One region of the Kandleria sp. genome, then DNA from elsewhere that is predicted to be linked to it. Evidence: riboswitches for the same ligand, from Rfam matches in the RefSeq annotation. Region 1 holds a riboswitch; the other holds the start of a gene.
What was found. Region 1 has a riboswitch for FMN ahead of J6L95_RS02170 (ECF transporter S component). Riboswitches for the same ligand answer to the same signal wherever they lie in the genome.

Region 1 (3,421 bases):
ATACTAAGAAAGCTATCACAGTTTCATTAAAGCCAATCTGGTATTCAAAAGGTTATAAGCTTAACCTTGAAAATAAAGCAGAAGATTGGAACTCTACTCGTTACTTCGAAGTAGATATGAAAGAACAGAAAGCATACTTTATCCAGAATGGTAAAGTCGTATATTCTACAAACTGTATTACAGGTAAACCAGAAGCTAAGAGAAAAACAACTACTGGTGCTTATTGGATCAAGCAAAGACAGCTTCACCGAGTTCTAAAAGGTGATGGTTATTCAACACCAGTTACTTATTGGGTACGTATTACTTGGACAGGTACAGGTTTCCATGCTGCACCATGGCAGTCATGGGGTAGCTGGAGTCCTTCTTACTACTTATCAAGAGGATCACATGGATGTGTCAACTTACCAGGAGATGCTGCAGTTAAGATCTACAATTTAGCTCAATATGGTGACATGGTATTTATGCATTATTAATATGAAATGTACAGATCAATGATCTGTACATTTTCTTTTTTGATGGGTTAAAAACATGAACAATTCAACAATTCTTTAATTGTATTTTTCACAATCTAATTGCTTGCATTATATCAAACTTGTGATATAATCCTTAACTATTGGAGGAGAAATATGGATATTTTGTTAGACCCTATTATGGATTCAGTAAAAGCATTGCCAGTGCTTTTTATTGCATTTCTTGTTGTTGAAATTCTAAAGAATAAAAATATAGCCAACAGAGTATTGGCACATACGCGATTAGGTCCACCTGTCGGTGCGCTTCTAGGTACTATTCCACAGTGTGGTTTTAGTGTTGTGGCTGCTCAGCTTTATGGCATGAGAGTAGTGACAATGGGAACATTGATAGCTATTTTCATGGCTACAAGTGATGAGGCGATTCCTATTCTTCTTGTGCATCCTCACCTTTTTGGCATGATGTTACTGCTTATTGCCGCAAAATTTGTTGTTGGAGCAGTGACTGGTGTCATTGTTGATGCTATTCATCATGAAGAAGATGATTCATATGAATATATTGAAATAGAAAGCTGCAGCTGTGGTACAGGTGTTAATTTATGGATTAATGTATTTTCCCAGACATTAAAGATTTTCTTCTTTATCTTACTAACTAACATTGTTATGACATTGCTTATTGCCTGGGTAGGAGAAGAAACTTTATCTACAGTCCTTAAACAGAACATTTTCCTACAGCCCCTTGTAGCTGGACTTGTTGGATTTATTCCTAACTGTGCTGGAAGTGTAATCTTAACGCAGCTTTATGTCACAAATGCTTTATCATTTGGTGCACTATTTACAGGATTAACAACATCTGCTGGTGTTGGAACAATCGCATTGTTCGCTTACCATAAGAATGTAAAAAAGAATATTGCCATTTTATGTATTTCTTACATTGTTTCTACACTTGTAGGATACATCTTGATTATTGCATTATAAAGTCGGGTCTTCCGACTTTTTTCTTTACAATAAAGACAGCTGTAGTATAATGAGCGTGTAGCGAAGCTACACATAAATCTTTGGGGCAGGTGAAATTCCTGATCGGCGGTGATAGTCCGCGAGCGCAAGCATGAATCGGTGTAATTCCGATACCGACGGTATAGTCCGGATGGAAAAAGATGGTGGTATTATATTTACTTTTTCAATCTCCCAAAGTCATTGGGAGATTTTTTTCACCATAGAAAGAAGGAAAAATGAAAAATAAGAAATTAAACACGAAAGCGATGATTATGATTTCAATGTTAGGGGCAATCGCTGCACTATTGATGTTTTTTGAATTAAGTGTACCTTTCATCCTACCATTTATTAAGCTTGATATCTCTGAACTTCCAGTTATGCTTAGCGGTTTTCTATTCGGACCATTGCTTGGGGCACTGAGTGCGGTTATCAAGATTGCGATTAAGCTCATTATCAAACCTACAAGTACAATGTATGTAGGAGAGTTATCTAATCTTATTTTAAGTATTGTCTACCAGGGGGTTGCTGCCGCGATCTATCGTCACTTTAAGACAAAGAAAGGGGCAATGATTGGGCTAGCTGTTTCAACTTTAACGACAAGTGTATTATCCATTGTATCCAACGTGTTATTTATTTTCCCATTTTATGTAAATGTGATGAAATTGCCAATGGCTGCCATTGTAGGTATGGCACATAAGGCTGCACCTTGGGTTAATGATGCGACAACTATGTTTTTAACAACCATCTTCCCATTCAATATCTTAAAATTTGGGATCGTATCAATTTTAACATTGCTTATTTATAAGCCATTAAGTAGAGTTATTAAGAAAAATATGCAGTAAAAGGGTATCCTCATATTTATGAGGATGTCTTTTTTATAAATATTAATTATTATTTTAGATATTTCATAATTTATAAAAAATTGTTATTGATTATTGTGAGAATAAATTGTATTCTAAAGAATATAAAATGGGGGAAAACTATCGTGGTAAAAGTAGTAAAATTTGGTGGCTCATCTTTAGCCGATGCCAATCAGTTTAAAAAAGTAAAAAGAATTATTAAGTCAGATAAAGATAGACGCTATGTTATTCCTAGTGCTCCTGGGAAGAGAAATAAGGATGATACTAAAGTTACAGATTTATTGATTCTTTCTTATTCTCACAGAAACGAAGAAGATTTTGAACAGATTTTTGATGAAATTAAAGGACGCTATGATGAAATTATTGCTGGTTTAAAACTTGATTATTCTTTAGATGAAGAATTTATCAAGATTAAAGAAGCAATTAAAAATAAAGCAAGCTTTGATTATGTAGTCAGCAGAGGAGAATATCTAAATGGGCTATTATTATCAAAGTATCTTGATATTGATTTTGTAGATGCTGCTGACGTTATTCGTATTGATAGTAAAGGGAACTACGATGCAGAGCAGACTGATGATCTATTGAGAGATGCGCTTGCTAAACATGAATACGCAGTTATTCCTGGATTCTATGGAAGAAAGAATGATCATAGTGGAGAAATTCAGGCTTTCTCTAGAGGTGGTTCTGATGTTACAGGATCAATTGTCGCAAAGTGTGCGAATGCAAACTTATATGAGAACTGGACTGATGTTTCAGGTTTCTTGATTGCAGATCCACGTATTGTTAAAGATCCATTGCCAATTGATTCAATCACATATGGAGAATTAAGAGAACTTTCTTATATGGGTGCTAGTGTTCTTCATGAAAATTCTATTTTCCCTGTTAGAAAAGCAGGTATTCCTATTAATATCAAAAATACCAATGCCCCTGAAGATCCAGGTACATTGATTGTAGAAAGTACAGTACATAGACCAACTCACATTATTACTGGTTTAGCTGGTAAGAAAGGTTTTGCGACTGTCACTATTGAAAAAGATATGATGAACTCAGAAGTTGGCTTTGGCAGAAAAGTACTTCAGGTCTTTGAAGAATATGGTC
Region 2 (3,421 bases), on a different contig from region 1:
ATAGTGCTTCACCAATAAGAGCAGGATTAAATGTTCTATTATTTTTTACAGGAATGTTTATCACATATTATGCTTATACAAAATTCATTTCAGGATTTTTCCTATTAAGTTATATCATGATCTGGGTAGGCTTCACTCTTGTTTCTCCCTTTTTAGCAATGCTCTGCTGGTATGCAAAAGGGGATGGAAAAATAGCAATAGTGATTTCAAGTGGTATTTTAGGTTCACTATTATCATTGACAGTCAATCTTACGCAAGGGTTTCAAATCTATAGTTATATGGACCTTATCACATGGGTTATTGCGGTAATTCTTTTGAGAAGAAAACCAAAAGAATTGGCTGTCGTTGTTTTCTTATCTATTGTAATCGCATTTGTACTACAGGCTACTTCTTTATATTGGGAAAGATTGATACCATTTTCTTTTGTTTAATTAATAAAAGTCATATTGAGTATACTCGATATGACTTTTTTATTGCATCATAATTCAAGGGATAGTACGATAAATGTATGTATTTTGGGAATCTATGTTTGGGGGAAATGAGATGGCAATTTTATCAATGTTTGTGATCATGTTGTTTTTATTAATCTGCTTTGCTGCAATTATTGCGTTATTATGTGTTGTTCTTGGAATTGGAAGTGTTGGTATTACAACCCTTATTTCAGGAATTGTTTTAACACTTACAGGGAAGAACTCAAGGCATTCTACGATGTTAAATACAATTGGAATAATACTTCTTATCTTTGGTATTATCACCTTGCTTGTTTTTAGCTCATTGATTTATTACTTTATTGTTTAGGAAAACGAGGGAAATACTATGATACAAAATATACTTTTTATCATTTTTATAGCATGTGCAATAGCTTATTATCTTATAGGACGTTTTGGACTAGAAAATATCAAAAAGTATTTGCACTTAATTGTTTCGGGATTTGCATTATTTATGCTTTTTATAGGAATATTAAATTATCAGGGAGCGCAGTATAGTAAAAATTTTAAATGTGTTCCTGGCTATATTACAGATGTAAAGAGTACAAGAAGATATGTTTCAAAACATTTTAGGACAGAGTATTCATGTGTTATTCATTATACTTTTACGGATGGAAAAATGTATTATACAAAACAGGATGGACTTGTAGATAAGCCCAATGAAAACTTATCAAAGGTGTGGGTGAGCCGTGATAATGAAGAAGTGCACATGTTTTCTCCAAAAAGTTCATTATCATCTTCCATGTATAATTTTATGTTGGCAGGACTCTTATTTTTAATCAGTATTCCACTCTTTATTCTTCATAAAAAGAAGTATCCAAGACTTTCTGCAGATGAGTTAGAGGATGCAAGCATTATCGGTATGATTATGAGCTTTGTTGGAGGAATTGTTGCTGTATTGAATATCAATGCGGTCATTGGTAATTTTATCCGTCATGAAAGTATTGAATACTTTAATTTAGATATATTTGTCGTAGGTCTTTTAATAACTGTTGTTTCTATTATTGTTGTAGTATATTCAAAAAGAAAACTGAAATATTGATCTTAATAATTATTTGTCATTGACGAATATCTAGAAGTATATTATCTTTAGATATAGAATTGAATATCTTCGGGGCAGGGTGAAATTCCCTACCGGCGGTAAAGCCCGCGAGCATTATGCATGAATCGGTGAAATTCCGATGCCGACAGTACAGTCTGGATGGAAGAAGAACAAGTAGTGATATTTATTGTCATACTTTTTTGTGTAGAAAATGTTCCGAGCAGAAATGTTCGGAATTTTTGTTTATACGGGAGTAGTGTCGATATTTGAATGGCCCCACATGCAGTGGGGTCTTTTTTTAGGAGAAAAGATTATGAAAAAAGATGATGCTTATTATATGAGACGTGCTATCTCTTTAGCGAAGCTAGGAGAAGGATACGTGCATCCTAATCCTTTGGTAGGCGCTGTGATTGTAAAAGAGGGCACGATTGTCGGAGAGGGGTATCACAAGAAATGTGGGACTCTTCATGCGGAAAGAAATGCTTTTGCCTCTTTAAGAGATAAAGAGGATGCATTGCATGCGACTATGTATGTCACCTTGGAACCTTGTGCTCACTATGGGAGAACACCCCCCTGTACTGAGGCAATTATTGAACATGGAATCTCAAAAGTGATTATTGGATCAAGAGATCCCAATCCTTTGGTAAGTGGAAAAGGAGCACGAATATTAAGAGAACACGGTATCGAGGTTATCGAAGATTTTCTAAAAGAAGAATGCGATGAAATCAACACCATCTTCTTTCACTATATAACCAAGAATGTTCCTTATGTCTTTATGAAATATGCTTCTACAATGGATGGTAAGATTGCTACGAAAACAGGTCAATCAAAGTGGATTTCAGGAGAACTTTCAAGAAGAGATGTACATTTTCTTCGTCATCGCTGTATGGGTATTCTTGTTGGCATCAACACTGTGCTTACAGATGATCCAAGTCTTACTTCACGTTGTCAAATAAATCAAGAAATAGAAAGTGATTTTATCAAGAAGGTAGATTATCAAGTCAAACCACTTAATCCTATTCGTATCGTACTCGATACACAGTTACGTATTTCTCTTGATTGTAAGCTAGTAAAGACAGCTAAAGAGATAAAGACCATTGTGGCCTGTAGTGAAGATGTAGAAGAAAACAAAGCAAAGATGCTAGAAGAAAAAGGAGTAGAGGTACTTCGTATTAAAAAAGATAAAGGACATTTATCATTGAAGCAGTTAATAAATATCCTTGGAAAAAGAGGAATAGATAGCCTTCTAATTGAAGGAGGAGGCACACTCAATGAATCAGCCATTAGAGAAGAAATCGTAGATGAAGTGCAAGTATATTTAGCACCAAAAATCTTTGGTGGAAATGGAATGACTCCGGTACGAGGAGAAGGTGTAAGTGAAGTGAGTGAAGCTCAAGAGTTTAAGCTTTATTCAGTAGAAAAGATGGGGGAAGATCTAAAAATCTGTTATAGAAGGTAAGGTGAAAAAATGTTTACAGGGATTGTAGAAGAAGTTGGACAAGTAGAAACACTAAGAATAAATGGAGATCATGGAACAATTTCTATCAAGGCTCATAAAGTGCTAGAAGCGACAAAGCTCGGTGATAGTATTGCGGTAGATGGAATATGTCTTACGGTGACTTATTTATCTGCCCATCACTTTCATGCAGATGTCATGAAAGAAACAGTGAGAAGAAGCAGTCTTTCACAAAAAAGACAGGGAAGCTATGTCAATCTTGAAAGGGCGATGAGAGCCGATGATCGTTTTGGGGGACATATTGTATCAGGTCATATTGATGGTGTTGGTACTATAGAAAACATCATTCCAGATGGCAATGCCTATTGGTATGAAATCAAATGTAAAAAAGAGATTCTGGATGGAATTGTAGAAAAAGGTTCGATTACTATTGAT

Region 2: another riboswitch for FMN. It lies ahead of ribD (bifunctional diaminohydroxyphosphoribosylaminopyrimidine deaminase/5-amino-6-(5-phosphoribosylamino)uracil reductase RibD); the one in region 1 lies ahead of J6L95_RS02170 (ECF transporter S component).

What each region holds. Positions count from the first base shown of each region.
Region 1 covers NZ_JAGBIX010000011.1:35,650-39,070, reverse strand. Annotated here, with positions in the region: gene J6L95_RS02180 (L,D-transpeptidase) at 1-473, shown strand, start outside; gene J6L95_RS02175 (putative manganese transporter) at 627-1,445, shown strand; FMN riboswitch at 1,518-1,630, shown strand; gene J6L95_RS02170 (ECF transporter S component) at 1,700-2,305, shown strand; gene J6L95_RS02165 (aspartate kinase) at 2,449-3,421, shown strand, end outside.
Region 2 covers NZ_JAGBIX010000010.1:4,118-7,538, reverse strand. Annotated here, with positions in the region: gene J6L95_RS01950 (hypothetical protein) at 117-431, shown strand; gene J6L95_RS01945 (hypothetical protein) at 544-798, shown strand; gene J6L95_RS01940 (DUF3592 domain-containing protein) at 817-1,530, shown strand; FMN riboswitch at 1,592-1,705, shown strand; gene ribD (bifunctional diaminohydroxyphosphoribosylaminopyrimidine deaminase/5-amino-6-(5-phosphoribosylamino)uracil reductase RibD) at 1,844-2,989, shown strand; gene ribE (riboflavin synthase) at 2,999-3,421, shown strand, end outside.